3 regions of the Pseudoalteromonas sp. T1lg10 genome follow, and region 1 is predicted to be linked to each of the others. Evidence: predicted binding sites of a transcription regulator. Region 1 holds the regulator's gene; each other region holds the start of a gene.

Evidence for each region. The regulator sigma-54, encoded in region 1, starts transcription at its own class of promoters, with help from an activator protein. The targets are predictions, from matches to a motif close to GTTGGCACGNNNNTNGNNT.
Region 2: the regulator sigma-54 is predicted to act here: its motif matches at 6,395-6,413, upstream of C2M17_RS08100 (TorF family putative porin).
Region 3: the regulator sigma-54 is predicted to act here: its motif matches at 8,809-8,827, upstream of C2M17_RS02435 (nitric-oxide reductase large subunit).

What each region holds. Positions count from the first base shown of each region.
Region 1 is NZ_PQBV01000018.1:82,657-93,150, reverse strand. Features, by position in the region: gene mlaE (lipid asymmetry maintenance ABC transporter permease subunit MlaE) at 1-401, opposite strand, end outside; gene C2M17_RS06605 (ATP-binding cassette domain-containing protein) at 401-1,195, opposite strand; gene C2M17_RS06600 (calcium/sodium antiporter) at 1,399-2,370, shown strand; gene C2M17_RS06595 (KpsF/GutQ family sugar-phosphate isomerase) at 2,382-3,350, shown strand; gene kdsC (3-deoxy-manno-octulosonate-8-phosphatase KdsC) at 3,350-3,901, shown strand; gene lptC (LPS export ABC transporter periplasmic protein LptC) at 3,898-4,452, shown strand; gene lptA (lipopolysaccharide transport periplasmic protein LptA) at 4,442-4,972, shown strand; partial or broken gene lptB (LPS export ABC transporter ATP-binding protein) at 4,969-5,695, shown strand; gene C2M17_RS06570 (RNA polymerase factor sigma-54) at 5,719-7,209, shown strand; gene hpf (ribosome hibernation promoting factor) at 7,235-7,522, shown strand; gene ptsN (PTS IIA-like nitrogen regulatory protein PtsN) at 7,524-7,970, shown strand; gene rapZ (RNase adapter RapZ) at 8,077-8,922, shown strand; gene C2M17_RS06550 (HPr family phosphocarrier protein) at 8,928-9,194, shown strand; gene mgtE (magnesium transporter) at 9,306-10,494, shown strand, end outside.
Region 2 is NZ_PQBV01000025.1:9,394-19,887, forward strand. Features, by position in the region: gene C2M17_RS08075 (AsmA family protein) at 139-2,094, opposite strand; gene C2M17_RS08080 (acyloxyacyl hydrolase) at 2,204-2,764, opposite strand; gene C2M17_RS08085 (hypothetical protein) at 3,070-4,236, shown strand; gene C2M17_RS08090 (hypothetical protein) at 4,831-5,037, opposite strand; gene C2M17_RS08095 (hypothetical protein) at 5,164-5,589, opposite strand; gene C2M17_RS08100 (TorF family putative porin) at 6,453-7,133, shown strand; gene C2M17_RS08105 (endonuclease/exonuclease/phosphatase family protein) at 7,263-8,108, shown strand; gene C2M17_RS08110 (ABC transporter permease/M1 family aminopeptidase) at 8,105-10,494, opposite strand, start outside.
Region 3 is NZ_PQBV01000004.1:9,643-20,136, forward strand. Features, by position in the region: gene ntrC (nitrogen regulation protein NR(I)) at 1-443, opposite strand, end outside; gene glnL (nitrogen regulation protein NR(II)) at 462-1,514, opposite strand; gene C2M17_RS02405 (DUF4124 domain-containing protein) at 1,602-2,135, opposite strand; gene glnA (glutamate--ammonia ligase) at 2,298-3,704, opposite strand; gene typA (translational GTPase TypA) at 4,191-6,017, shown strand; gene C2M17_RS02420 (helix-turn-helix domain-containing protein) at 6,215-6,937, shown strand; gene C2M17_RS02425 (NnrS family protein) at 6,978-8,195, opposite strand; gene C2M17_RS02430 (Rrf2 family transcriptional regulator) at 8,216-8,668, opposite strand; gene C2M17_RS02435 (nitric-oxide reductase large subunit) at 8,913-10,494, shown strand, end outside.

The DNA of each region.
Region 1 (10,494 bases):
AGACTGGTAAGCTGTTCGGTGGCCTTCATTAATCCAATTTCTGCAGTTAACGCACTGCCGGCACGCCCGGCGAACAATAGCGCTGTAACCACAGGGCCTAATTCACGCAATAAGCTCAGTGCCACCAAGGGCCCCAAACTGTCTTCGGCGCCATAATCCACCAACACGGTATGACCTTGCAACGCTAATACCATGCCGATAAACAAGCCGGATACCACAATAATAATCAGAGATAAGAAACCCACCATGTAAAGCTGGCGGATCAGCAGCGGCGTGCCCTTACGAAAGTTAGGCATGCTTATTAAAGCACCTAACAACATATAGGTAGCACGGCCCATAGAGGCGAAGCGGCTCAGGGTTTTATGCCCCAGGCGCTGCCAAAACTCGAGCAAGGCTGACATTATGACATTAACTCCTGTTCATAAGGCTGAGCATCAAAATGAAATGGCACAGGACCATCGGATAAGCCCTGTAAAAATTGCTGCACCAGAGGCGACTCATGCTTGCGCAGCTCATCCGGGCTGCCACAACCTATCACCCCTTTTTCAGCGATGATAATCACGTGATCGGCGATGCTCATTACCTCGGGCACATCATGAGTAACGATTAAGGACGACAGCCCAAGAACATTGTTAAGCGAGCGGATCAACTTCACTAGCACGCCCATGGAAATAGGGTCTTGCCCGGCGAACGGCTCATCGTACATGATGAATTCCGGGTCCAGGGCGATGGCGCGCGCTAGTGCGGCACGACGGGCCATGCCACCAGAGAGCTCTGCGGGCATTAAGTCTTTAGCACCACGTAAACCCACGGCTTGCAGCTTCATCAGGACGATAAGACGGATTAATTCTTCGCTTAGCTGGGTATGTTCACGCAGCGGAAAGGCGATATTGTCGTACACCGACATATCGGTAAATAAGGCGCCGCTTTGGAACAGCATGCTCATTTTCGTGCGCGCCTTGTATAACGCTGCGCGATTCATGCTGGGAATGCTTTGACCTTGAAAAAGAATATCGCCACTATTTGGCTTGAGCTGACCGCCGATCAGCCGCAGCAAGGTGGTTTTACCTATACCACTGGGGCCCATAATGGCAGTGATCTTCCCCTTGGGAATGGTTAGGCTCATATTCTGATAGATAACACGCTCCGCGCGTTTGAAGGTAACATCCTTGATTTCAACGATTGGTTGCGACAAGTCGCTCTCCCACTATTCTTCTATCATGTGACCCGACATTTTAAAGTTTTTTTGCGCCGAGGGAAAAAAGAATCTGTAAAAATTTGTAAGATCATTCAACAAAGCTGTAATGACGACAAATTAGGTGCGTTTTTTTACACAATTACAACGGCTTTTGATACTATTTGCGCCAGTATTTTTTCTAACTCATTGGCTTTGCACTCATGCTCACTTCTTTTGCCATTCTCGTCGCCGGTTTTGTCGCTCTCGTTTGGAGTGCTGACCGTTTTGTCTTTGGCGCCGCGGCTTTGGCACGCAACCTTGGCGTACCCGCTTTAATCATAGGTTTAACCGTAGTCGCTATGGGCTCTTCCGCCCCGGAAATGATGGTGTCGGCGTCAGCGGCGCTGGCGGATAAAACCGATACTGCGGTCGGTAATGCTGTGGGCTCAAATATAACCAATATTCTGCTGGTGCTGGGTATCACCGCCCTGTTGCGCCCGCTGTCAGTGTCCTCGGTAACACTTAAACGGGAAATGCCCTTGGTTTTTGTGGTCTCTGTGGCCGCCTGGTACATGTTTACCGACAACTATTTCTCCAGTGTAGAAGGCTGGTTGCTACTGGCCGGCTTTGTCGCCTTTATCGCTTTTCTTATCGTTATTTCACGCCAGCACAAGAATACTGAAGACGACCCCTTTGTCAGCGAAGCCTGTGATGAAATCCCTAAAGACGTAAGCACCAAAACCGCCTCACTGTGGCTGGTTGTGGGCCTGATACTACTGCCGGTCAGTTCGCATTTTATCGTTTCTTCGGCGGTGGAAATCGCTCAATTCTTTGGTCTTAGCGACCTGGTAATCGGCCTCACCATTATCGCCATTGGCACCAGTTTGCCAGAGCTTGCCGCCTGTGTGGCCGGGGTGTTAAAAAACGAAGACGACCTGGCCCTGGGTAATATCGTCGGTTCAAACCTATTCAATATCCTTGCCGTGCTTTCTCTTGCTGGCATTCTTAACCCTGCTGTGATTGACCCGGCTGCAGCCAACCGCGACGCCCTGGTGATGATAGCCGCGACCATAGTATTAATTGCCATGAGTTTGAACTTTCGTGGTGCCAGACGCATCAACAGGTTAGAAGGAGGCATGTTGCTGGTCGCATTTTTTGCCTACCAAGGATATATTTTTAGTCAGATAGCATAGAGTAAGCGTATATGACACAAAGCTACATCGCTTCCGCCCAGCGGGTGATAGAGACAGAAGTTCTTGCCCTTCAAGAACAGCTACAACATCTGGACGAGCAGTTTATTCAGGCCTGTGAGCTAATGAAGGCCTGCGCCGGACGCATTATCGTGGTCGGCATGGGCAAGTCAGGTCATATCGGCAACAAGATAGCCGCCACCCTGGCCAGTACAGGCACCCCGGCCTTTTTTGTGCACCCGGGAGAAGCCAGTCACGGAGATTTAGGCATGATCACCGCCCAGGATGTGGTTTTATTGATCTCTAACTCCGGCGAGACTCATGAGATTGTCAGCATCATCCCTGTGATTAAGCGCATTGGCGCAACCTTGGTGGCCATGACAGGCAACGCCCAGTCAAGCATGGCTACCCTGGCGGATCTGCATATCTGCATCGGCGTTTCTCAGGAAGCCTGCCCCTTGGGCCTGGCTCCCACCGCCAGTACCACGGCCACTTTAGCCATGGGCGATGCCATCGCCGTTGCCCTGCTCGAAGCCAAGGGCTTTACCGCCGATGACTTTGCTTTATCCCACCCCGGCGGCAGCCTGGGTAAACGTTTATTGCTAACGCTTAACGACGTTATGCACAGCGGCGATAGCGTACCGCGTTCGCATCAATCACAAAGCATTAAAGAAGCCTTGTTGGAAATTTCCAGCAAGGGCCTGGGCATGACGGCTGTTATAAACGATGAGCAACAACTGGTTGGACTCTTTACCGATGGCGACCTGCGCCGAGTGCTAGAGCAACGCATCGATATCCATAGCACCGCCCTGCTCGAGGTAATGACACCAAATTGCACTACGGCCACCGCTAATATGCTGGCCGCCGAGGCACTTAATATCATGGAACAAAAGCGTATCAACGGTCTGATCGTCATCGATCAGGATAGTCGCCCGATTGGCGCCCTGAATATGCAAGACCTACTGCGTGCAGGAGTGCTCTAATGCAATTTTCCGATTTGTATCAGCCCATAGAGCAAGATGCCTGGCAAAGAGCGCAGGCGGTAAAATTGCTTATCTGCGATATCGACGGCGTGTTTTCCGACGGCCGTATTTATTTGGGCAATCAGGGTGAAGAGCTCAAAGCCTTTAACACCAAAGACGGCTTTGGCATTAAGGCGCTGCTTAATAGCGGTACTCAGGTGGCGGTGATCACCGGCCGCCAGTCACAAATAGTGCAAACCCGCATGGAAAGCCTGGGCGTCCCTTATATTTATCAGGGCCGTGAGCATAAACTCGATGCCTATGCCGAACTCAAGCAAACCCTTAGTCTGAGTGATGAGCAGGTTGCCTATATAGGTGATGATGGCCCTGACTTGCCGGTAATGGAAAAAGTAGGTTTTGCCGTGGCCGTTAATGACGCGCACCCCTTGGTAAAGCGCGTTGCCCACTACACTACTATGCTGCCAGGTGGCTTTGGTGCGGTGCGCGAACTCACCGACCTGCTGATACTGGCCAAGGGCGGCAGCCTGGGCACCGAGGGCACCAGCTCATGAATATGGCGCGGGTGCTGATATCCATCGTTTTTATTGCGCTTATGGCCTGGCTATGGGCGCCCTATTATATGCAATCGGAAAAAACGGTAAAAAGCAGCAGCGATGCCATTTCTATCCCGGATTATATTGCCACCGGACTAAGACAAAGCAGCTATAACGATCAGGGGGCGTTAAGCCACACCGTCTATGCTGAACATATGGAGCTCTTCGACGAGCTGGGTTTTACCCACTTCAAGAAGCCGGTATTTACCCTCTATAACGACGGTGAACGTTGGCGTGTAACCGCCGATGAGGCGACGCTCTACAATAATAATATTTTGATCTTGGAAACCAACGTCATCGCCACCAATTTAATACCAGGGGCAATGATCGAAAAGGTCCAAGCAGCAGCTATCCAAATAGACATTGATGCCCAACGTATGGAATCGGAACAAAGTGTTGAGCTCAGGGGGCCGGATCTACTGATCACAGGTCAGGGCTTGAAAGCGGATATCAATACAGAGATAGTGGAACTAATAAAACATACGCGAACGGTATATTATGACCAGTAAATTCAAAGCATTAATCATAGGTTTGGGGTTCGGACTAGGCGCTGTAAATGCCTGGGCAGAGCAACCAGCCACGGTGACGGAAGTACAGATCGACGCCGATAAGCAGCAGGCGCTGATCAAAGAAAACATCACCATTTTTGATAAAAATGTGCACATTGTTCATGGTCAACGAGAAATCAAGGCGGATCGCCTTGAGGCCCACCGTCGCCCTGAGTTAGGTGATAACAAGCAGCTGCTTATTGCCACCGGCAACCCGGCCATCTACAGTGAAACCATGGACGATGGTACGCAAATCACCGCTTCCGCTAAGGAAATCCGCTACGATGTAGCCACGCAAATGCTACAGATTTCCGGCACCGCCAAAATTGCCATGGCCGATCAACAGATCGTCGCCGAGACGATCAGCTATGATATAAACAAGCAGCTGATCAGTGCCGAAAAAGATAAAGATTCGAGCACCCGTGTAAGAACCACGCTCACACCGCAAAATGACGAGCAAAAAGAGAAGGGACAACCATGACCACGCTGAAGGCGCAAAAGCTGGCAAAAAGCTATAAAGGCCGTGAAGTGGTCAAGGATGTGGGCCTGGAAGTCAAAGCCGGCAGCATAGTCGGCTTGCTTGGCCCCAACGGCGCCGGTAAAACCACTACCTTCTATATGATTGTGGGTCCTGGTACCAAGCGACAAGGGTGTGATCAGCATCGATGAGCAGGATATCACCCTGCTGCCCATGCATTCACGCGCCCGTTTAGGCATAGGTTATTTGCCGCAAGAGTCTTCTATTTTCCGTAAATTAACCGTCTATCAGAACCTGATGGCTATTTTGGAAACCCGTAAGGACCTGGATAAAAGCGGCCGTGAAAGCGAGCTCGAAGGTCTGCTGGACGAATTTAATATTCAGCATATTCGTGAGTCATTAGGCATGGCCCTGTCCGGCGGCGAACGCCGTCGTGTGGAGATTGCCCGCGCCCTCGCCGCTAACCCGAAATTTATTCTGCTCGACGAACCTTTTGCTGGTGTTGACCCTATTTCGGTGCTAGATATTAAGAAAATCATTGAACACCTCCGCAACCGTGGTATTGGCGTTCTTATTACCGATCACAATGTGCGCGAAACATTAGATGTATGTGAAACTGCCTATATCGTCTCCCATGGCGAGCTAATCGCATCAGGAACTCCCCAACAGGTATTAGCAGATCAAACAGTACGCGATGTGTATTTAGGTGAGCAGTTTAGACTTTAATCACAAAAGGATTGTTAGAGTACATGAGGCAATCATTACAGCTGCGTCTAGGCCAGCAATTAACAATGACCCCACAATTGCAGCAGGCTATCCGCCTGTTGCAGCTCAGTACTTTGGATCTCCAACAAGAAATTCAAGAAGCGCTTGATGCCAACCCCTTGCTCGAAATCGAAGAAGAGCATTACGGCGATAGTGACCTGCCACGCGATAAAAATTCGGCGGCCGACAGCGATAGCGACATTCAAAGCAATAACAGCACAAGCAATCAGGACGAAGTTGAAAGCGGCGACGCCCTCAACAATGACTCGATCAGCGATGAGCTGCCCATGGATGTGTCCTGGGACGAGTACATCAGTGCCGCCCCGGTTGCATCTGGGCCCATGCCCGATGACGAGTCTATTTACCAAGGCGAAACCACAGAAACCCTGCACGATTACCTGATGTGGCAATTACGCCTCACCCCGTTTAGCGCCATAGATGAAGCCATTGCCACCGCGATTATCGAAGCCATCGACGACAACGGCTTACTTACCGTTAGCACCGAAGACTTGCTCGAAAGCATCAACCATGATGAGCTGGAAGAAGAGATTGAACTCGACGAAATAGAGGCCGTGCTTAAGCGAGTTCAAATGTTTGATCCCATTGGTATTGGCGCCCGCTCACTACAAGAGTGCTTGTTGATCCAGCTCAAGCAATTTTCGCCTCAAACCCCTTGGCTTAACGAGACGAAAGAGGTAGTTTGTAATTATATTGATTTGCTTGGTAACCGTGACTACCGCACCTTAATGAAAAAGACTAAGCTTAAAGAAGCCCAGTTGAAAGAGGTGATGACACTGATACACAGCCTGAATCCCAAACCCGCCGCGACCATAGTGCGCGAAGAGTCGGAGTATGTGATCCCGGATGTATCGGTGAAGAAGGTCAAGGGTCGCTGGAAGGTGGAATTAAACCCCGACAGCATGCCGAAGATACGTGTCAACGATCACTACGCATCCCTGGGTCGCAACTGCAAATCACAAAGTGACAGCCAATTTATTCGCTCTCACTTGCAAGAGGCAAAATGGTTTATAAAGAGCCTGGAGCAACGCAATGACACCTTACTTAAAGTAACTAATTGCATTGTTCAGCAACAACAGGCATTCTTTGAACATGGCGAAGAAGCAATGAAGCCAATGGTTCTTAACGACGTTGCAGAAATGGTGGAAATGCACGAGTCAACAATCTCTCGTGTTACCACACAAAAATACATGCACACGCCACGTGGGATCTTTGAGTTAAAGTACTTTTTCTCCAGCCATGTGAATACCGAGAATGGAGGTGAATGCTCATCCACAGCGATTAGAGCATTGATCAAAAAGCTAGTAGCCGCGGAAAATCCTGTAAAACCGTTAAGCGATAGCAAGATTACCGACATACTAGCAGAGCAAGGAATCAAAGTGGCTCGACGAACGATTGCAAAATATCGTGAATCGTTGGCCATACCACCGTCAAATCAACGTAAAAGCTTGATATAGACGTTAGACAAGAAGGAAAATGCTTATGCAATTAAATCTTACCGGTCGTCATGTAGAAATCACAGACTCTCTTCGCAACTATGTAAATAGTAAATTTGCCAAATTAGAGCGTCACTTTGACCACATTAATAATGTGCATGTTATTCTTGATATCGAGAAACTCACACAAAAAGCAGAAGCAACACTTCATGTAAACGGCGGCGAACTGTTTGCCACCGCAGAGCATCAGGATATGTACGCGGCGATCGATGGCTTAATTGACAAATTAGACCGCCAGGTAATCAAACATAAAGAGAAATTGTCTCGTCATTAAAATGAGCTTAGATTTACTTTTTTCCAAGGACTGCAGCAAGGCTGCGGTCCTTTTTAATAGCAAAAAAAGAATGTTGGAATACCTCTCTCAGGTAGCACACCAACATATCCCCCACCTCAGTGAGCAAGCTATACTGGATTCCCTTCTGGCTCGTGAAAAGCTTGGCAGCACTGGCATAGGGAAAGGGGTTGCCATTCCACACGGTCGCCTTGAAGGCATAGAGAATACCCTGGCCATTATCGTCACCAACCGTGAAGCCATCAATTTTGACGCCATCGACAATCGCCCCGTTGATATTTTTGTGGCGCTGCTTGTACCAGGCGATCAATGCGATCAACATCTCAAGACCTTGGCGAAAATTGCTGATAAACTTAAAGATAAACAATTCTGTAAGCAGCTAAGATCGGTCACCAGTGACCAGGAACTGTACCAGTTAATGGTTGCCTAAGGCGCCACACTGTAAGTTCGACTGAAAAGTTCGACTGAGAAGTGCGATTGATAAGTTCGAGTGTTTAACTTTAATGCCAGCATATGGCTCGGCAAGGGGTGGATAAATGGATTTGATTATTGTCAGTGGGCGCTCCGGTTCAGGTAAATCCGTCGCCCTGCATGTACTTGAAGATCTCGGCTACTATTGTGTCGATAATATCCCGGTCAACCTATTGCCCGCCCTGGTGCGCAGCGTTTCCGACAATTACGATAAAATTGCCGTCAGCATAGACGTTCGTAACCTTCCCAAAGAAGAACAAGAATTCAGCGATATCCTAGGTTACCTACCAGAATTTTCACAACCGACGCTGTTTTACCTCGACAGTGACGAGCAGACCCTGATCAAACGCTTTTCAGAAACCCGACGCCTGCACCCGCTGTCGATGCAAAACCTGCCTCTGGACTTGGCCATCCGCGAAGAAAAACAACTACTGGATGTGTTGATCACTCACGCCAACTTTATCATTGATACCAGTGAGTTAAGTGTTCACCAGTTGGCCGAGATGATACGAGAAAAGGTACTGGGTAAAAAAGATAAGCAACTGCTTATCACCTTTGAATCCTTCGGTTTTAAACACGGCATCCCAAAAAATGCCGACTATGTGTTCGACGCCCGCTTTTTACCTAACCCACATTGGGAGCCGGAACTTAAGCCCTTAACCGGCCTAGACCAACCGGTCAAAGACTACCTTGCCAGCCATAGCATAGTGCAAAAATTTACCTGGCAAATTCAAACCTTCGTGCAAACCTGGTTACCTCATTTAGAGCGTAATAACCGCAGCTATCTGACCATAGCCATAGGCTGTACCGGTGGCCAGCACCGCTCTGTGTATCTGGCGCAAACTTTGGGCGAGCGCTTTATGGACTCTCACCCTAACGTGAAAATCCGCCATCGCGAGCAGGAGGGCTAGACTTGATGGAAGCCACCTTTGTTATTCAAAACAAGCTGGGGTTGCACGCCCGTGCCGCCTCACAGCTGGCACAATTGGCAATGAACTTTGATGCTAAGATCACCCTGTATCAGGGTGAGAAAAGCGCCGAGGCTGACAGCGTCCTCGCCTTACTCTTGCTCGAAAGCGGCCAAGGCAAGGAAGTCAAAGTGGTGTGCGAGGGCAACGACGAAGAAGGTGCGCTGGCTGCCATTGGGCAGTTGATAGCAGAAAAGTTTCACGAACAAGAATAGCTCCCTCATTTACCTTTGGTATCTTAGTCTGAGTTAAGGTAAACTTACTAAGCGCTTGTAAGTGCTCGCTTATCGGTGCGTTTCTTCCATTTTTATCGACAAGGGAAGCCTATGCCTGAAGCCTATGAACAAGAAAATCCGCTGCAACCACTTCAAGAGATCACTGAAGCACTCAATAGCGGCCAATTTGTTCATGTACGTCGGCTTCTAGCAAAAACAGCGCCCTGTGACACCGCCCTTTTACTCGAATCATCGCCGCATAAAACCCGTTCCAAGCTTTGGGCCTTAGTCGACCCCGACGTTCAGGGTGACGTGCTCGAAGAGCTGTCTGAAGACGTGCGTCTTAGCATTATTGCGCGCATGGAGCCGGAGCACATTGCCGCGGCGACCGAGGACATGGACGACGATGATCTCGGTGAAGTACTGCGAAGCCTGCCTGAGCCCGTTTATAAAGACGTAATCGAGGCGATGGACAGCCAGGATAGAGACAGGGCAACCACGGCGCTGTCTTATCAGGAGCGCTCGGCCGGGGCCTTGATGAACACGGATACCGTGACCATACGCCCGGACGTATCCATCGATGTGGTGTTGCGTTACCTGCGCCTTAAAGGCGAATTACCCGAGGGCACGGATGAGCTCTACGTGGTCGATAAAGACAACTGCTTTTTGGGCTCACTACCACTTACCGCCTTGTTAACCAATATGCCCGATGCCATAGTGCGCGAGGTAATGGACGAGGAATGCGAAGTCATTCCCATTAGCATGGACGAGTCGGAAGTGGCACAACTGTTCGAACGTCATAACTGGATCTCAGCCCCGGTAGTGGATGATCAAGCCCATCTGCTCGGTCGTATTACCATCGATGATATCGTTGACGTTATCCGTGAAAGTGCCGAGCACAGCATGTTAAGCCTGGCCGGTCTTGATGATGAAGAAGATACCTTTGCGCCGGTTGTGAAAAGTACTAAGCGACGCTCTATCTGGCTGGGTGTAAACCTGCTTACCGCCATGTTGGCGGCCTTTGTGGCCAGCTTTTTCGAAACCACCCTGGGTATTTTACCCTTCTTAGCCGTGCTTAACGGCATAGTGCCGTCCATGGGTGGCGTTGCCGGCTCGCAGACCCTGACCCTGGTTATTCGTGGCATGGCCCTAGGCCATGTCAATGAGACCAACCAAAAGTTCCTACTGACCAAGGAGCTGGCCATCGGTGCCTTGAACGGCGTGTTGTGGGCGATACTCATAGGCAGTGCCATTGCCCTGTGGAAATGGGATATCACCATAGGTCTGGTGATTGCCTTTG
Region 2 (10,494 bases), on a different contig from region 1:
ACGCATATTCGCCTGCGATAAATGCCCTTAAGCTGGCCTTTTCCCCTACCAGTCATTCAATTGCCCCAAGGTTCAATTGCTTACAAAACAAACAGGGCGCATAAAGCGCCCTGTTGCTAAATTTCTATATGGGGTCAATTAACCACCAAACAAGCCCTTGAGCTTATCTTTTACCTTGTCTTTAACTTTTTCTTTGGCTTCTTCCTTGGCCGCATCGGCCACGTCTAGCTTAATGCCCACATCGTGGAATGGGCCCTTAATACGCATCGGAATTTTAAAGCCTGTGCTGTCATCCGTGGTGCCCTGACCTTCGATGGAATCGACGATACCGGTAACTAAACGATAGTTCACTTCGGTCGCCGGTAAATCCACCTCACCCTCACCCGAGATACGAACAAGCGGGCTCTGCAAAGACAGGTCTGAGTTAGTGCCCACACCATTGGTAAACGTCATGCTACCCGTTAGCGCGGTAAAGTCTGTTTTTTGCGACTCGTCATAGCCGGTATTTAAACCATCGGCCAGCGCTGCGGTGTTACCCTTGATCAACTCCTTGGCCTTACGCACCAGCTCAGCCACGTTGGCCCCTTTCACTGCACCGTCGGCAAAGTTAAAGCTCAGTTTACCCGCTAAGGCATTCACAAAGTCTTTTTGGCTTTGGCCCCGTGTGCTCAACTGCCAATCAATAGAGCCCTTGCCCATCAGCTTATCGAACTTGGCTGCATCGGTTAGCAGCGGCTCAGCATTGATGCCTGCCAGACTGAAGTTAGTATTGATTTGATACGGCGCCTGTTTGGCGTTAAGCATCACAGTACCTTTACCCTGGCCTTCATAGGCCACAAACTTATCCATGCTTAAATTCGCCACGGCATTTTGTAGTTTCAAGGTGAACTGGTTTTCCCCTAGGGTAATGTCGCGTGCCTTTAAGCCGCTTGAACGCACCACCACGTTGGCATCCAGGCTATTAAGTGCTGACAGGTCCATCTTGGTGTTATCCCAGACGATTGGCTGAGCCTTGGCATCGCCCTTGGCATCCTCGGCCGGTTTTTCAGCTGGCGCTTCTGCTGCTTCAGTTGGTTCAGGTAGATACGGGTTTAGGTCCAACATGCCGAGGTCAACATTGGCATTAATCGCCAAACGCTCACCCAGGTTGATGGTACTCATACCCTCGATGGCAAGCTCATCAAGCTTGGCCACTAGCTTATTAATGGTCAAGGACTGACCTTGCATCTGCATGCTGCCATCAACACTGAAGGCATTAAAGGCGTTATCCTTGGCATCAAGCTCAACACCCAGCCACTTGGCGATGTCTTTTACCGAGTCGCCATCAAGATGCAAAGTACCGCTAATATTTTGGCCCTGATCGGCGATTTGCCCCTTAAATTCAACATTAACCAAATCCGACTCGACGGTTTTAGTTACCGCAAACGGGCGTCCTTCAATGGCTTTAATAGGGTTATCGACCACCACATCCAGGTTAAAGCGCCGCGCCATATAGGTAATGCCACCTTTCAGCTCCAGCGGTTTACGCAGTGATTGCAATAACACCGCCAGTTCCAGGTCGGAAATTTGCTGCTTGGCACCGGTTTGGCCATCAAGGTAGGTAAATTGACCGCCATAGATGGCGACTTCACCGAGTTCGATATCGAAGTTTTCAGGAAGGCTAACCTGTCCAGATTTCGTTTGCTCAGGTTGCTGCTCGGCCACCTTATCAAACAACTGCCAGTTGCCCTTGCCCTGAGCATTGGTCTCCAGCAAGACATCCGGTTCGCGAATAACGAACTTATCCAGCTTCACTTCACCGGAGAAGAGTGACGTCCAGGGAATATGAATATCCAGCTGCTTCATGGTCGCCATGTTGGCGCGTGAGCCGTCGGCCATGTTGCTAAAGCTGACATCATTGAGCTCCAGGCGTAGCGACGGGAAAATCGCTAAGTTTTTATCACCGGCAATGGTCAAAGTACGGCCGGTGGTTTTCTCCACCTGCTCGGACACCTTAGTAAAGATGGCATCGACCGGAATAAAAAATGGAATCGCGATCAACAAGCCGATGATCACGACAATAATAATACCTAATACCTTGGCAAGGGTTTTCATGCTTAACCTCGTTCCTTTTGAGACAACACTAGTAGCATAACCTATTGGCTATAAAAGTGTAATTGTAGTCGAGATGGATGAATATATGATGATAGCTGCCTGCTCCCGCTTACCAACGGTAGCCAAGTTGCAAACCCAGGCCATCCACCCCGGGGTTCGGCGGTTCAATCCCCCCGTTAGAGGTATGCTGGTAGCGCAGTGATGTAAACACGTCGCTCTGAGCAATAAAGTAGGTGTAACTAAGACTGGATGTAAAATGCCAGCGGCTTCCTACGTAGTGAGCATAATAGTAATTACCATCTACATAGGTGGGGGCGAACTCAAAAGTAAGCCTGGTTTGCTGCCCTTGCAATAGATGCCAATATAAGCCCGCTGAAAAATAGGGCACATCATCGAACTCATTCCAGCCATAATGCTTGTCTAAGCCATTAAACTCGCCATAAGTGAATGCAACACCATCAAACCAGGTAAAAGATGGCTCGGTCTCTAAGCTGTATGAAATGGCCGTTATGCGATCATCATCATTCGCACCCAATGTATAACCAAGGTAAATTGCCACCTCATCTGCAGCGACTTGCGGACTATAAAATTGGGCCAATAAAGCAAACGTGGATAAGAAAAGAGTCGAGGCTGGTTTTGCCCAAGAGTTGTTAACCGCGGCTATGAGCATGAGACTTCTGCACACCTTTGAATCGAAGTAGTTGTTTCGTGGCAAGGATAACGCAGTTGCTATCCACAAGAAACATAAAGGAAAAATATTAACCGGCAACCTAGAGGCTCGCAGGTGTGATTGCTTTGTAAAAATGGCGTTGGCCACTCCTTAGCTACGAATGCGAAGTCGCGGCTAAGAGCATCGAAATAAATAGGCGAATGTCAATATTGCAACAAAACTCAATCTCAGTATGATGCACAGCCCCGCTGGATCACCAGACTCGGTCGGGGCTGTAATGTATCAAGCGGAGCGTAGTACCTAGCATGAAGAAGTTGCTTATCTCGCCATCAAAAATGGCGCTGGCAGAACAAGAAAGTCAGATTTATCAGAATATCCTCAAACAGGCGGCGGACATTAGCCTTAACCTGATGGCGGTAAAAGTAGAGAACCACCCTGAAGACTTTCTCGGCTGGGCCTACGAGCTGCTAGAAGTGGCCACCGAGCGCCTGAACTTTGATTTACTTGAGCCAACGCAACTGCCCACGGTCAAAAAACTACAATCCCAGCTAAAGGATGCGATTAGCTTTTTACAGCTAAAAACCCTGCGTATTGCCCCTTGGCCGGTGATCTGCGCCTACCTTGAACAAAATAAAGAAGGTGTATTGCTGGCTGAGCACCTGAGCTTGGCCGAGCATATTGCCAGCATTAAAAGCACGCCATTACAGGAAATGAGCAAGGAAGACCGCTTGGCCTTTATCGGCAAGCACACCGCCGCTCACGACCCGGCTGTGTATCGCTTCGATGTGGAGTTCTTTGCCGGCATCAAAAACAACAAGGCCTTTGCGCAAATTCTTGACGACCAACCGCAGGCGGTCGAGGCGGCACTGGCACATATCCCCCTCACCGACGAGGTGAACCTAGAGCACTACCAGGCCTTTGTGCTTGCGTACCTGCAACTATTTACCGGCAGTGATGACAAGCCAACCCTGGCCCCGGCCACCCGCCTATTGGCGATGCGCCGCCCCGATGTGTTCACACCAATCACCAATAGCAAAAGCGATATCCTGTGCGCAGCACTCAATGTGGCCAGGTTGAATAACCGCGACTTCGAACGCTACTGGCAAGATATCGTTTGCACCCTGGCCCGCCAGCCTTGGTTCGCCATGGCGCACGGAGACAACGAGCAGGAACAGCGCTTGGCCGATATTAAGGCCCTGCTTCCGTGTCTGTTCTACTACTTCGATAAAAACGCCATGGAGCAATCCAACTACTTTAAGCTGTTACATAAGCCTAAGGCGAGTCCGGCCAGCGCCAATAGTACGGCGAGAAAGCGCTCAAAAGAATCGGCGGCCATGCTGGTTGACCGTGCCCTGGCCGAAGAAGGCATTCCCGAGCATATTCGCGCAAAACGTGATTCGATTATCAGTGAAGTGGAAAAAGGTCGCAGTGTTGCGGATACCATTAGCTTGATGCGGGCGATTTTTGGGTAATCTGTAACTTTTTGTCGGGCGACGAGTGACAGACTCCACAACAAAAGCCGATTTCTCCAGCGCGAATCAAAACGGGAGATCGATACCTGTGGGTCAGGTTTCAACCTGTGTTGTGTGGCTTGGCCGCACGTAGGTCGGTGCTCTGCGCCGACAAAGATGCTTTTGAGTAAATTTTGCCGAGTCGCCGACTGTGGTTTTGACTGATAGATCTTGTCGCGTTGGCGACGACAACCAAAGAGGGAGTGATTCGACTCCCTCTTTGGAAACTCCGCGAACCCGTGATTCGCTAATGCTTACGAACTCAGCGTTTTGTTAAACGTTCCGCTTAGTCATTGATGCGATTTAACAGCACCTCCCTGTACTGATAAATCTAGCTCGGCATCGTGCCTCGCTATCAATGACAGACTCCACAACAAAAGCCGATTTCTCCAGCGCGAATCATAACGGGAGATCGATACCTGTGAGTTTTGAGATTTCCGATAGGACGCTAAGTACCATTAGCGGACGGCAGTAACGCCTTTAGCAGCGGCACGAAAAGCGGCCAGGCTTTTTGTGTCCGTTGCCTAAACTTGTTAAGTGTTTATCAAAAAAAAACTATATTGCTGCATCTCTCTGTTTCTTTATATTGAGGAGTTCGCGCTTTGAGCTCTTAAAACCGATAGCACCAAAGCACAACCCTTTTATTTCTTCTTTGAATGCGTAGCAAACCTTGGATTTTTCCTCAAACTCTTTAAGTATATATTCTTTTCCTTTTTGGCTTTTAGCAAAAAATATTGGACTGCATGTCGCCATTGCATACATAGCCAAACTTAACGAGAGTTTTATTTACATACATAAAAGACTCACCTTTCTTAGATTTGCTATTTAGGTCACAGCTTGAATTAACTGTAAGCAATGATATTTCTGGAAAATTTCTATCATTAATACTCAGAATTGCTTTTGAACCACCATTTTGGCTATAAAATACTGGATTGTTAGAAGGTAATTTCTTCCAGTCCGGTGCAGCAGTAGTTTTTTTATTTTTGGATATTTTGCCAAAATCGCATTTTTATTTGAATGCACCATATCAATAACAGAGGCTAAGGCATTGCATTCGAATGGCTTTAGCTCTATAGATTTTTTAGATAGATTATTTTCATGCGTGTCGTCTAGTCCTTCGCTGCCCAGAAAGGCAACTACTTTTCTTTGAGTGGCATTGGAGTCCCAGCACTTCTTATCTAAGCCATTATCATAAGCCGCCTTTATATATGCAGCAGCATCAGAATAGCTATTAATGTTCACATTCAGCTCATTAGCGTTAGCATAATGAGTAGATAAACTGATTAGAAATAGAATTAATAATACTCTGATCATGATGGATACTCTTTTTTACACTTAACATGTTTATAGCGAGCTAATCGCGCGTTTTTCTACCGAAACATTACTCGATTTTATAATTGGTCTATTTGTATCAAACAATGTAAGCTGCTGCCACGTTTAGACTTTATTAACTATAAAAATATTATGCCTAGGATAAAAACGAGCGTTTTGGTCGTTTTCCTGAATATGCACGCTGTTTGCGTTAACCTAAATTGAAACGCAGATGTATCAGCCTAATCCCGTTAAATTTGCGCTTTCGATCTCGGCTTTTGCTGCGAAGCGTGGCTAAGGCAGCGAGGCATGGCTGAAAGCGGAAACAAGAGAGTGAACAATTTCACTCTCGCCGCTTGAAGGTGACGAGCTCTGCGATAAGCGGGGCGACGAGTGACCGAAGCACCGCTTCGCAGCGCGAGGAGATGGAGGCATGTATGCCGTAACTTCGTCACGAACAGGAACCCAGCTTCATGGACGAATTACTTGCATCCAAATTAATCACTCCCTCTTTGGGCGCCATCCCCGGCCTTTCACTGGCTCAAGGCGTTCGCTTGCTAAAAATAGTCCACCGGACTATTTTCTTAACGCGCTCACCCACCGCGACAAGATCTTAATTTAACAACCAATGCCACCAGCAACACAAAACCAAACTAGAACCTCTATGCAGCAACATTGGTTAAAATGAGTGCAAAAGCATAAAATATGCACCACCAGAGTGCATCCGCACTCCCCCGCCCACCAGCCAACACAGCTCAAAATACCAACAAGCATCTGAAAAATAGTAACTTTTAAAAAATATTCCGTTATTGGCACACGCCTTGCCAACTAAGTATTTAACACAGCGTTACTACAGGAATGAGAAAATGAACAAAAAGAAATACGCGTCGGTGCTGGCTTTGTTGGCACTGTCCCTCACCTCGCTGGCCAGCCAGGCGGAAGTCACCGCCAATGTCGCCGCCAGTTCTAACTATTATTGGCGCGGTATTACCCAGTCGGACGATGGGGCCGCGGTATCCGGTGGCATAGACTACGCCTCCGACACCGGCTTTTATGCTGGCACCTGGCTGTCGAATATCGATTTCGGCGATGCTGCCAGCACCAGCTATGAAATGGACTTGTACGCGGGCTTCGCCGGTTCAATCGACGACATAGGCTACGATGTCGGCTATATCTATTACGCCTACCCGGATGCCGAGGGAGATATTGGTTTTGGTGAGATCTATGGCTCGGTGAGCTGGCAATGGCTCAGCGCCGGTGCCAGTTACCTGGTCAATGCCGAAGGCGATGCCACCGACGAAGAAGACATGCTCTACCTTGAGCTCAACGCCAGCTTTACCATTTTAAAAGATACCGAACTGGCGCTTCACTTCGGCCATTCCAGCGGCGATACCGTGGAGGAATGGTACGGTGAAGACGACAGTTACATAGATTATGGCGTCAGTATCAGCAAGTCAGGCTTTACCTTTGGTCTGCTGCAAACCGACCTGGACGCGGATGATGATTTAAAAGCGTATGTATCATACAGCTTAGACTTTGAGCTGTAAGGTAAAAGTCATACCCTCTTATTGTTGCTGCAAACCGGGGCCGTAAGGCCCTTTATCTTTTCTGTTTGGCATCTAAAGCCATTTTTGCCACTATAATCTTGCCAATCAGTAAGTTTACTAAGGCTGCCTGTGCCGAGTTTCTATTTTCTGCTTTATTTACTCTTTATTCAGTGGCAACAGGCCGTGCTGCCGGAGCCTTTGCCTGCGTCTCCCTTTAGTGCCGACTCACCCCAATCCTGCGTTGCGCTATTAACCCAGCCCGGTGAGCCAGTCAGCATGCCCTTGCCGGTATCGGAACTCAGACTGCTCAGCTGGAATATTTATAAGGCGGCCAAGCCTGAACTACTGGCAGATCTGCACGCCCTGTCAGAGCAAAGCCATATTATGCTGCTGCAAGAAGCCATCACCGATGAGGCGCTGTTACAACTCAAGCCCCATACCCGTTTTTCGCCAGGCTACAAGGGCCTCAACCAGCAAACCGGGCTGGCCTTGCTAAGCGACTGGTCGCCCCAGCTTTATTGTCGTTTTTATCAGCGGGAACCTTGGTTGCGTACCCCCAAAGCATCGAGTATCAGTCGCTATCCTTTGGCTAATGGTGACTCCTTATTGCTGGTGAATATGCACGGCATTAACTTTACTCTTGGCATCAGCGACTATAGGCAACAGCTGGAGCGGTTAACGGGATTAATCAAGCTTCATTCCGGGCCGGTGATCTTTGCCGGAGACTTTAACAGTTGGAGTCGCGCGCGCTGGCAACTGGTGCAAGGGCTGCTGAGTGAACTAGATATGACAAGGGTCAGTTTTACACCGGATCATCGTACCCGGGTGTTTGATTTACCCCTAGATCAAATATGGATAAGAGGCGTGACCCTCACCTCGGCGCAAACGCTGGAGCGCACGAGTTCGGATCACAACCCTCTCTTGGTGTCTGTGCATATCACCACCGAGGAACCCGGCGGTGATAAACAGCCTTAGAGTTTCTTGATGTTATTGGCGCTGTCTCTGTCGACCAGCTTCACCAGGGGGTCAACCCCGGCATAGCTCGGCTTCTTGTCCACATCCAGCTCCAGGGTATTTTCACCACTGGTGAGCTGATGCTTTTGCAGATAGATCACCGCGTCCTCGGCGCTCAACTTCTCTGGGTCCTCACTAAACAAGCCAATATCCACCAGCTGCGCCATGGGCTGCTCGGTTTCATTGCCCTTACCATCGGCAAATGCCTTCTTAGCCGTTACCGTTAGCGTGACCTTAAACTTACCATCGGCATCGGCCTGCTCGGCCACTTCTACCTTTTCTACGCCCAGCTCAAACAGGGTAATGCGCTTAAACTGATCATCGATAAAGGCCTGCTCCTGCTCATCGACATCCGCTTTGAGGTAAGACAACAAGTCCAAGGTAGTTGGATAAGGGTCGTCTTTATACTTAAAGGCCTGTAAAAATGCCTTTAACGCCTCATTGGTGCGCTCTACACCAATGCGATCGGCGATGGCCATCATCACCACAGAACCCTTTTGATAGTGCAGGTATTGCTGGTTCTCCGAACGATACAGCGGCATTTCTTCATGGGCTTCACGGGTCCGCCCTTGCAGGTAGCGATCCAGCTCATACTTTAAGAACTTACGCAGCTTTTGCTCGCCATACTTTTCACGCAACACCTGAATCGCACTGTATTGCGACAGGGTTTCGGAAATAACCGCCGAACCTTGTACATCGGCGGCACCCACCTGATGACCCCACCACTGGTGCGCCACTTCATGAGCGGTAACATAATAAGGCGCATCGATATCATCCGGGTCGCGCAGGTCGGTGATAAAACCGATATTTTCAGAGTAGGGCACGGTATTGGCAAAGCTTTGCGCAAACGAACGATAGCCGGGGAACTCCAAAATACGTAACTGCTTATGCTGGTACGGGCCAAAGGCCTGGGTAAAGTAGTCGATAGAGTCCTTGGTGGACTGGATCATGGTATCTATATTCCAGGCATGGTCGCTATGATAGTACACCTCGATATCTATGCCCTTATACTCTTCCTTCTTCACCTCAAGCTGGGCCGACATAATGTTGTAGAAGTGCACCATGGGCGCATCCATCTCATAACGGAAGGTACGGCGTCCACGCTCCTCGTCTACCTCTTCATGTTGCAGGTAACCGGGCGCGATGGCGAATTGATCCAGACTCGTGCTAATGGTGGCGCTAAAGTCGATAAAGCCCACACCCTGACCAAAGAAGCTTTGCTGGTAATAACGGCTGTCTTTAAGATCATGAGCACGCTCCAGTTCCGGCAGGCCGCGCTTACGACGTTCATTACGGTCTTGCAGCTCATAGTCACCACGGTAACCAAATACCGGGAAGAGTTCATAGTTATTGATAAAGGTTCCATTCTCAACCAATTGGGTATCAAAGCCACTGTTCTTAAAGCCCTGATGTTCACGTACTACAGACATTTCACCGCTGCGGGTTTCGCCTGGCTGTAACGGGGTATCAAATTCATACCACCAGGATTTGAACTCGCTGAGCTCCTCCCCTAGATGTCCTCCTTCAAGCTTAAGCTGCCACTGGGAGCTAAATCTTGGCTTGCTTACAAGAAAACGGCTGATTGGCTGCTCACTGGTATTGGTAAACTCCACCTCGGCCTTGGCGAGCATGCGACGTTCCTGCGGGTAAATATCCGCAGTCACATCCACCTTGGTAATCGCGGGAATAGGAGCATCCTTATACTGCACCAGTTGTTGCTCGTACTGGGCGCGCAGGTCTTCGCTCTGATCTTGGGTTTGGTAATCGTTCAACACCCGGGTGTTGTGATATATCCAACTGCCGCTGGCAACAAAGATCACCAGACCAAAGGTCGCTACCAGCTTACCCTTATTCCCTAGGTGATAACCCAGCAAACGCAGGCGCGACAGCAGCGTCTGCTGCGGACCTCGGTGCCACAGGCCATAGCCTAGGGCCGCTAAGACCAGGGTTAAACCCAGCCAGTATAAGTTGTACCAGTGCACTGCGGTTAAGAAGTGACCATAGGTATTCAAATCGGAATAAGGTGCCGCCGGCGAAGAGGCAAAGCGATACATATTATGGCTAAAACCGTAATTGCTAAGCACCATGTTCACGGCGTAATAGATGATAAACAGCAGCATGCCCACGTATTTATTCGGGCTGATCACCTGGAAGAAAAACGCCAATATGGTGGTCATCACCAGGGGCACCATGGTCAGGTAACCAAGGCGGAACAAATACTGGCTCAGTTCAATATTAAACTGCCCCTTCACCAGCTGATAGGTAATGGTAAAGAGCATGCCAGCGCTGTAGAGCAGCACCAATACCGTGGTGATAGCCAACAACTTTGACGCCCAAAAAACCAGGT
Region 3 (10,494 bases), on a different contig from region 1:
AACACCTCCTGCATGGCCGGTGCTTCGCCGATAATCACAGAGCGCTTTTGCTCCTTGGTGACTTTTTTGGCCTTTTTTTGCGTGTGGGCACGTACGGCGCGATCAACCACGCTTACCGCTTCTTCTAAATCAAAGGGTTTGGCCAGGTATTCAAAGGCCCCTTTTTGAAAGGCCTGTACCGCCGAGTCCAGATCCGAATGGGCGGTCATGATGATCACTGGCAGATTGGGATTTTCTTCGCTGATCTGCTCTAACAAGGCCATGCCGTCCATTCCAGGCATGCGCACATCCGAGAGTAAGACCGCCGGTTGTGAAAAGGTCAGGGCGGTTAACACATCTTGGGCGTTATCAAAACTTTCTACATCATAACCGCTGCGCGTCAGCGCCTTTTGCAGCACAAAGCGAATCGATGCGTCATCATCTACCAACCAAACAGATTTCATCATAGCCCTCTTAGCCGCTTACAGTGGCAAGTACAGTGTAAACTCAGTATGGCCCGGCCAGCTGTCGCACTCGATAAAGCCTTGATGCTGATCGATCAAGGTTTGTGCGATCGACAACCCTAGTCCCGAACCACCTTCTTTATTGGTGATCATGGGATAAAACAGGGTTTCCTTTACCTCCGGCGCTATGCCTGGGCCATTATCACAAATTTTGATCTGCAGGGCTTTTTTGAGTGTCGTATCGTAGCGACGCACATGATAGCGTACCCGGGTTGATACTTTAATTTCGCCTCCTGCACTGAGCGCCTGCATGGCATTGCGCACTATGTTAAGGAGGACCTGCTGGATTTTATCGCCATCGACCACAACATCCGGAATACTCGGGTCATAGTCTTTAATCAGGTCGATATTTTTATTGTTATCCAGCATGCAGAGCTTTAATACATTCTCCAGGGTTTGATGGATATTGGTCGCCTGTTTTTGTAAGCGCTGGTTTGGCCCCAGCAGCCTGTCGACCAATTGCCTTAATCTATCCGCCTCGTGAATAATTAGCTGTGCACACTCATCGCGTTCCTGCTGATCAACCTCATACTGCAATAATTGCGCCGCTCCGCGAATTCCACCGAGTGGATTTTTAATTTCGTGCGCTAAATTACGGATCAGGGTTCTAGCCGCTTGGTGTTGATGCATTTGGTTGGAGGCTTGATCGAGGCGGATTTCTTCATCCGTTTGGCGGATTTCAAGCAGTAAAAATACCTCACCCTGGTAGTTGATGCGGCGGCTATTGAGCGCCAGGTTGGCATGGCGGGTATCTACGAACACCACGTCAGCCCTGTGCTGGTGGCAATCCACTCCTTGCTTGAGGGTGTAGTTGGCGATGCGCTCAAGCTCTACCGAGTGATAGTTAAATAGGGATTCGAAGGGCTGGCCTTGAATGCGTTTTAAGCCTTGTCCAAGCAGCTCGGTGCAACTGGTGTTGGCGTAAACCAGATTAAAATTTTTATCTAAAATAAGTATGGCAGTGTGCAGGTTTTCCCACATCTGCTGGAAGAAATCGCCGTGAAGTTTCATCTTTAGTAATAAGTTGCACCAGTATGGTGCAACTATCTTAGCAGGTTTATTAGGCTGTGCGCAGCCATTTCCTTAGCTGCATTGCAATTAAGGGCCGGTGATCATCGAGCGGCGATGCATAAAGAAGGTGATGGCCTTGGAGCTGGCCAATACTTCGCCCTCGCTATTGAGTAGTTTTAAAACCAGGCTGTGCTCGCCGCGATCAATATCGCGCAGGGCAAACAGGCTGGAGCTTTGTGGTTCGCCATAGGCTTGGCCGTCCATAAACAGCTGTACGCTATGTCCTTGTAAAAATCTTGGTTTCACCTGCCCACTGATATGCACTGAGCCGGTGTTGTCGCGAATGGTTTCTTCTTGCGTCGGTGAGGTGATAGTTATGCTAAATTTGACTTGCTCCAGTTCATCATCGACTTCATCGAGAACACTGGTATCGATGCTGGGCATATTCATTACCGGAGCGTTAAGGGTGACTTTTTCTGCTCCCTTGCGCGGGGTGTCAGAAAATACCAATACGCCATTCTCATCCTTGTACACGTAGATGTCTTTGCTCGGTGCGGCCCATGCTGTACTAAAAATAGTTAGCAGCACGACCATACTTAAAATATACAGCCTTGTGTTCACGTTAAATCCTATTTATGGTTGTTATTCTTATAGTTAGCAAAATAAGCCAAGTTACTGGCTAGGTATTAACTTTAGTCCAAAGGTTGTATTTTTTCCATAAAAAAAGCCCGCAGAGCAGGCTTTGAGAACACACATGATATAACTAAATTGTCATTATCTGTTTTATACGCTGTAGTACATTTCGAACTCAACTGGGTGAGTTGTCATGTTTAGCTTTTCAACTTCTTTGGCCTTTAGCGCGATATAGGCGTCGATTAGGTCATTAGTGAATACGCCACCTTGAGTTAAGAACTCACGGTCTGCATCAAGACAAGCAAGGGCTTCGTCTAGTGAAGAGGCAACAGTTGGGATTTCAGCCGCTTCTTCCGCAGGTAGGTCGTATAGATCCTTGTCCATGGCATCGCCAGGGTGGATCTTGTTCTTAATGCCGTCAAGACCAGCCATAAGCTGAGCTGCAAACGCCAGGTATGGGTTAGCCGCAGGGTCAGGGAAGCGTACTTCGATACGACGACCTTTCTCTGAAGGAACCACTGGAATACGGATTGATGCAGAGCGGTTACGTGCCGAGTAAGCAAGCATTACCGGAGCTTCGAAGCCAGGAACTAGACGCTTGTAAGAGTTAGTTGCCGGGTTGGTGAAGGCATTGATCGCTTTAGCGTGCTTGATGATACCACCGATGTAGTAAAGCGCTTCTTCAGAAAGACCGCCGTACTTGTCACCTGCGAAAAGGTTTTTACCGTCTTTAGCTAGTGATTGGTGACAGTGCATACCTGAGCCGTTGTCGCCAACTAGAGGCTTAGGCATAAAGGTAGCCGTTTTACCATAAAGGTGAGCCATGTTGTGGATAACATACTTCATCTCTTGGATTTCATCGGCTTTGGTAACCATGGTATTAAAGCGAGTGGCGATCTCGTTTTGACCGGCAGTGGCTACTTCGTGGTGGTGTGCTTCTACTACATGGCCTAGCTCTTCTAGTACCAAGCAGGTTGCACTACGCCAATCCTGTGATGAATCAACAGGCGCAACCGGGAAGTAACCGCCTTTTACGCCAGGACGGTGGCCAGTGTTACCGCCTTCATAGTCGCGGTCTGAGTTCCAAGACGCTTCTTCGGCATCGATCTTGTACATAGAACCAGACATATCGGTTTTGTACTTAACATCGTCAAATAGGAAGAACTCAGGCTCTGGACCGAATAGAACTGTGTCGGCGATACCAGTAGAGCGCATGTACTCTTCGGCGCGCTTAGCAACAGAGCGAGGGTCACGCTCATAACCTTGTAGTGTTGAAGGCTCAACTACGTCACAACGTACAATCAGTGTGGTTTCTTCAGCAAACGGGTCAAGCTTGGCGCTGTTTACGTCTGGTAGAAGTACCATGTCAGATTCATTAATGCCTTTCCAACCAGCGATTGAAGAACCATCGAACATCTTACCTTCTTCGAAGAAGTCTTCGTTTGCTTGGTGATGTGGGATAGAAAGGTGCTGCTCTTTACCCTTGGTATCGGTAAAGCGTAAATCTACGAACTTAACGTCATTTTCTTTAATAAAAGTTAAAACCGTATGTGACATGTGTCCTCCAACTAGGAATATTTTGTGTGCTGCATGTTACTGCAATTGTGCACTCATAAGCTTAAATCGTGCCAACTATTTAACTGTATGTTTGTAAAGGGTTTTAATTAAACGTGTTATTTCAATAAAGCTATTATGCACCCTTTTGGTGCGCATTTGCCTTGCTTTGGTGCATTTGTTTTGCCCTTTTTTAAGCCATGGTTTATGGCCCGCTCAAGGCTTGCTTTAGATTAAAGCGCTTACCTTGTGCAAGGTGCAATAGGTTAGCTGAAAAATACCTGCTAAGATTTTTCTGTGGTTGATTTTTATCCACACTAACGGTGCGTTATGACAATTAGGTCACAGTCACAGAAAAATAATGTTGGATAAACTTTCATCTAGTGACGTTATAAGGGATAATACGCGCCCTTTTAAACCCAACGCAGGTAGTTGTTTGCCGAGCGTGGATCCTCTAGGAACAATGAGGCTTGCCTCTTAAGTAGATATATGAGCATCGAAAAGTTAAGAAATATCGCGATCATCGCGCACGTTGACCATGGTAAAACGACTCTGGTTGATAAATTGCTTGAGCAATCGGGCACACTGCAAACTCGCGGTGGTAACGAAGAGCGAGTGATGGATTCTAACGACATTGAAAAAGAGCGTGGAATTACCATCTTAGCTAAAAATACGGCAATCAACTGGAACGATTACCACATCAACATCGTAGATACTCCAGGACACGCCGACTTCGGTGGTGAAGTAGAGCGCGTTCTATCGATGGCTGATTCAGTACTTCTTCTTGTAGATGCTCAAGAAGGTCCTATGCCGCAAACGCGTTTCGTTACGCAGAAAGCGTTCGCACAGGGTTTGAAGCCAATCGTTGTTATCAACAAAATCGACAAGCCAGGTGCTCGTCCTGATTGGGTTATGGACCAAGTATTCGATCTATTCGATAACCTAGGTGCAACTGACGAACAGCTAGACTTCAAAGTAATCTACGCGTCAGCTATCAACGGTTGGGCAACATTAGATTTAGATGAGCCTTCAGACAACATGGAACCTATGTTCCAAGCGATCGTTAACGAAGTTGAAGCGCCGGATGCTGATCCTGAAGGTCCATTGCAGATGCAGATCTCTCAGCTTGATTACAACTCATACGTAGGCGTAATCGGTGTTGGTCGTATCAAGCGCGGTACCGTTAAAGTGAACCAGCAAGTCACTGTTATCGGTGCTGACGGTAAAACACGCAACGGTAAAGTTGGCCAGGTATTGACTTACTTGGGTCTAGATCGTCACGAAGCGCAAGAAGCAACTGCGGGCGATATCATAGCTATCACAGGTCTTGGTGAGCTGAAAATCTCAGACACTATCTGTGACGTAAACAATGTTGAAGCGCTTCCTCCGTTAAGCGTTGACGAGCCAACAGTAACCATGACCTTCTCAGTAAACACTTCACCGTTTGCTGGCCAAGAAGGTAAATACGTGACTTCACGTAATATCCGCGAGCGTCTTGACGCTGAGCTTGTTCACAACGTAGCACTGCGTGTAGAAGACACTGACAACCCTGATAGCTTCCGTGTATCAGGTCGTGGTGAACTTCACTTAGGCGTATTGATTGAAAATATGCGTCGTGAAGGTTACGAGCTTGCAGTTTCACGTCCTGAAGTAATCCTTCGCGAAGTGGATGGTGTTCTTGAAGAACCGTATGAAACAGTAACAATCGACTGTGAAGACGAGCACCAAGGCTCAATCATGGAACAACTTGGTCTGCGTAAAGCGGAAATGACCGACATGTCTCCAGATGGTAAAGGCCGTATTCGTATGGACTTTATAGTTCCTAGCCGTGGTCTAATCGGTTTCCAAACCGACTTTATGACGTTGACGTCTGGTTCAGGTCTGATGTATCACACATTCGATCACTACGGTCCTCATAAAGGCGGTAAGATTGGTCAACGTAAAAACGGTGTATTGATTGCTAACGCGCAAGGTAAAGCGTTAACTAACGCACTATTCAACCTACAAGAGCGCGGTAAACTATTTATCGGTCATGGTGTTGAAGTGTATGAAGGTATGGTTATCGGTATTCACAGCCGTGACAATGACCTAACTGTTAACGCCCTTAAAGGTAAGCAGTTAACCAACGTTCGTGCATCAGGTACTGACGAAGCACAAACACTTGTGCCGCCTATCAAGATGACGCTAGAGCAAGCGCTTGAGTTCATCGATGATGACGAATTAGTAGAAGTAACGCCTGAAAGCATTCGTATTCGTAAGCGTTTCCTAACGGAAAACGAACGTAAGCGCGCTTCACGCGAAAGCAAAAAAAGCTAATTACAGCGAATAATGAAAAGCCCGCACATTGATGCGGGCTTTTTTGTGCGCCTTGAAAAGTTGTCGCCGCAAACGTCAGTTAATTTCTAGATGCTTGTGTAGCCCATTGAATATTCTTGAGTATTCATCACTATTCATGTTCTTATTCTTTAAGGAATTAGAAAGACTTGAGCTGACTATTAACATGGAGAGCAGCAATGAGTTTAGGAACTGCAATAAAAAATTTGCGTCAGCAGTATCAATTAAGCCAGCCCGAGCTGGCGGTCAAGGTAGGCATTGAGCAAAGCTATTTATCCAAAATTGAAAATGATAAATCGACCCCTTCTCAAGATATTTTTGAACGCTTATTAAGTGCATTCAATCTTACCTTGGAGCAATTTATGGCGCAGTGGGGTGAAGACATAGACCTCGGGCAGCTGAACCAAATCACCCAAACCAAGCAATATCTGCAACAGCAGCAAAGTGCGATACAGCGCCGCCGAGCACAGATACAGATTTGGGCCATCGCCCTGGTTGCATTAGGCTGCGCACTTTTTTATTGCGCCCACAATGCCTTACTGTTCCCGGAGCGACAAATCGTTTACGAGTCGCAAGGGGTTATAAAAGACTCTGAGCCGGACGATGTTTTTTCAAGGTGGCGCCATTTAATACCTGATGAGCAAGACCACGTAGAAGTGGATAAAAAGCGAAAGGAAATGTCTCTGCGAGCCGATAAAACCTATAGATACAGTTTTGATATGCTAGGGATAAAATTTGAAGAGCAGGTTGATGGTGGAAGACGGGTGTTTTTCCATAGTACCGTGATTGAACACCCAAGGACGATAAACGGTGTGTTGACCTTTATCGCTGTGTTTGCTTTTGTCAGCGGCGTGATGCTGACCATAACCTCTATCTTAAATGGGCGAAGGAAAAAGCGTTAGGCAGAGACGGCGTATTGACGCCGTCTTGTTTATGCCATGCTTAACCATCGCGGCCATCCACGCGGGGCTTAAATACCACGGGGGCATAGGCGATGATATAAATCAGGTAGGCAAGGGTCCACAAGAGCGCAGACACCAAGATCAGGCTTTGATACTGGTCACTCACCAGGGGCGCAAACACCCGGACCACAAAGGCGCTAAACAGGGCGATAAAGGCGCTATTGATCACCCAGCCTACCTTGATCATGCGTCCGGTATGACCGAGAGACACCCGAGATATCATAGCCAATATCATTAATCCCATGCCGCCAACGGTAATGGCATGATAGGCCAAAGAAGGGTTGCTTAATACTTCCAGTCTCATCAGCCCCAGCATCAACAGGCCAATACAAATGGCCCAGTAGCTGAGATGCAGCGGCCATACTAAGGCGGTCCCAAAGGTAACCCAGATTCGCCAGCGCCAGGCGCGCACAAAGTTAATCAAGGCCGCAGCGATAAAGGCCATACCTTGCAGTGCAATACCTTGTTCGCTGTTGATCAGGGTCAGCAAAGCGCACACCAATACCGAGATGATAGCGGCCTTATCCAGCCACAGGATATTGTCTACTTTTGGAGTTTGTGTGCCATTAGCGGTAAACATGGGGAATACCCGACCACCGATAATCACCATTACCAAGGCCACCATTAACACCATGGTATGGCTGAGGGTAATAAAGTTAAGCGCTACCCAATGAAGCTGGGATAAGTGCATTAACAGGTTAAGAGCTGCCATCATTAGTAACAGGGGCACAAAAAACAGGTTGCGCACTAGCTGAGCCTTGATAATGGGTAAGGCAAAACACAGTGCCGCGGCGGGTAGAAAGGCGATATCCACGGCAATCACTAGGGCGCTGGGGACCCATGAACCGGGCAGGGCCATCAGTATTCGCGCACTTAACCAGAGTAACACCAGGGCCGCCAAGGGCTTGCCCTTAATGCTGGGCACTCCGGTCCAATTCTGCACCGCGGTCAATAAAAAGCCCGACATAATGGCCACGGCAAAGCCAAACAGCATTTCATGGGTATGCCAGAAATAGCCGCCGCCATAAGGTGAAAACGCTAGGTGACCCGTATAGGTAAGGCTCCAGGTGATTATGCTGAGCATGCCAAACAGGGCGCCAAGCCAAAATAGCGGTCGAAACGCTAAGCGCATAAAGGCCCAACCACGGGCCTTTTCATCGGGTTCTGCAATTTGTCCACTGGGTAGTAACACCGCCATGACGTCCTCTCTTTGTTATCTCAAAATTTAGATGGTTCGCTTATCTGTAGTAACTGTTTGAGCTCTGAATCCGTGTTCGAATTCACCAAATCGGCCAAGGTGAAATTATCTAAATGGGCAAAAAAGCACTCCATGGCCTGCGCCAAAATCCCCTTAAGCTGGCAGGCGGGAGAGATCACGCAGTGATTATCTGCACCAAAACACTCTACCAGGGTCGAGTCCTGCTCATGCAGGCGCACCAGTTCGCCTATATTGATTTGCGCCGGCTCGCGGCTTAGGCGAATACCGCCATTTTTACCTCGGGTGGCAGTGAGGTAATCCTTATTACTCAGCACCTGCACCACCTTCATCAGGTGGTTTTTGGAGATCTGATACTTATCGGCCACCGCCTGTATGGTGACCGTCTCGTCCTGATGCAAGGCTGCATAGATCAGGGTGCGCAGCGAATAATCGGTAAAGCGGGTGATATTCATTAACGAAAGACCTTAGCGTCAAAGCGCCTTTGATGATATTTAAACATGTATTTATTTTACATCTTTGGTTGTGATGTGTAAACTTCCTTAAGATTCATTTTGAATGCATGTTATTGAGGTTCCGTTGGAAGCTTATCTGAGTTGGCCCGTCGACCCTATACCCAGGGTTGCAGCTCTTTTATTCGCTAACCGAATTAACTTTGAAAACAAGACCTTATTCACTAGGGTTTAAGGAAGAAAGACGATGAGAGAATATAAAAAACTGTGGTGGACGCTGCTTGGGGTGCTCGCCGTTACTTTCGCCATTCTCGGCTATTTTGGTCGTGAGGTTTATCGTGTTGCGCCGCCTATTGCCGAGCAGTTTGTTAGTCAGGATGGTCAGGTTTACACCTCTAAGGATGCGATTTTAGATGGGCAGACGGCCTGGCAGTCGGTTGGGGGGATGCAACTCGGCTCAATTTGGGGGCATGGTGCCTATCAGGCGCCAGATTGGACCGCCGATTGGCTGCATCGTGAACTCGTCCAGTGGCTGGATATTGCTGCTCAAGAGGCGCATGGAGTAAGCTTTGATGACCTGTCTGAAGAGCTACAACAGCCTTTACTCTGGGCACTTAAAAAAGAGTACAGGACCAATACCTATGATCAAAATACGGGTACGGTCACTCTGTCTTCCCGTCGCCTGGCTGCCATTGAGCAAACGGCGGCTTATTACCATGCGCTGTTCGGTGGCGACCCGTTATTACAGCAAACCCGTAAACATCATGCGATGAAAGAAAACACTTTGCCCAGTGCAGAGCGTCGCGAAAAACTCACCGAGTTCTTCTTTTGGACGGCTTGGGCTGCGGCCACAGAGCGCCCCGATGGTTCGTCTACTTATACCAATAACTGGCCTCATGAGCCGCTGATCGATAATGAACCCACTGCGGAAAACCTGGTGTGGTCGATTGTTAGCGTTATCTTGCTGATCGCCGGTGTTGGTGCGCTCGTTTGGGCCTGGTCCTTCCTGCATAAAGATGAAGAAGCACCGACTCCGCCTAAGCAAGACCCCATAGCATCATTTTCCCTAACAGCATCGCAAAAAGCTTTGGGTAAGTATCTATTTCTGGTGGTGTCCTTATTTACTTTCCAGGTCTTACTGGGTGGCTTTACGGCACACTACACGGTCGAAGGGCAGGGCTTTTATGGCATTGAAACATCACAATGGTTCCCATACAGCCTAGTGCGTACATGGCATATTCAAGCAGCACTGTTTTGGATAGCAACCGGGTTTTTGGCTGCCGGTCTTTTCCTCGCTCCCATTATCAATGGTGGGCGTGACCCCAAATACCAAAAGCTGGGGGTAGATATCTTATTCTGGGCCTTAGTGGTCGTTGTCGTTGGCTCATTTGTTGGTAACTACCTGGCTATCGCACAAATTATGCCTGCGCATTTAAACTTCTGGTTAGGGCATCAGGGTTATGAGTTTGTAGATCTGGGTCGCTTATGGCAGATAGGTAAATTTACCGGCATAGTCTTTTGGCTGGTACTGATGTTGCGAGCGATTCTTCCTGTGTTTAAGCAAGAAGGTGATAAAAACCTGTTGGCTTTATTCTGCGCCTCGGTAGTGGCTATTGGCTTATTCTATGGTGCCGGTTTCTTCTATGGTGAACGCACCCATATCTCGGTAATGGAGTACTGGCGCTGGTGGATTGTCCACCTTTGGGTTGAAGGCTTCTTTGAGGTGTTCGCAACTGCGGCATTGGCCTTTATCTTCCACAGCATGGGCTTGGTTTCTAAGCGCTCTGCAACAATAGCTTCTTTGGCGTCTGCATCGCTCTTTATGCTTG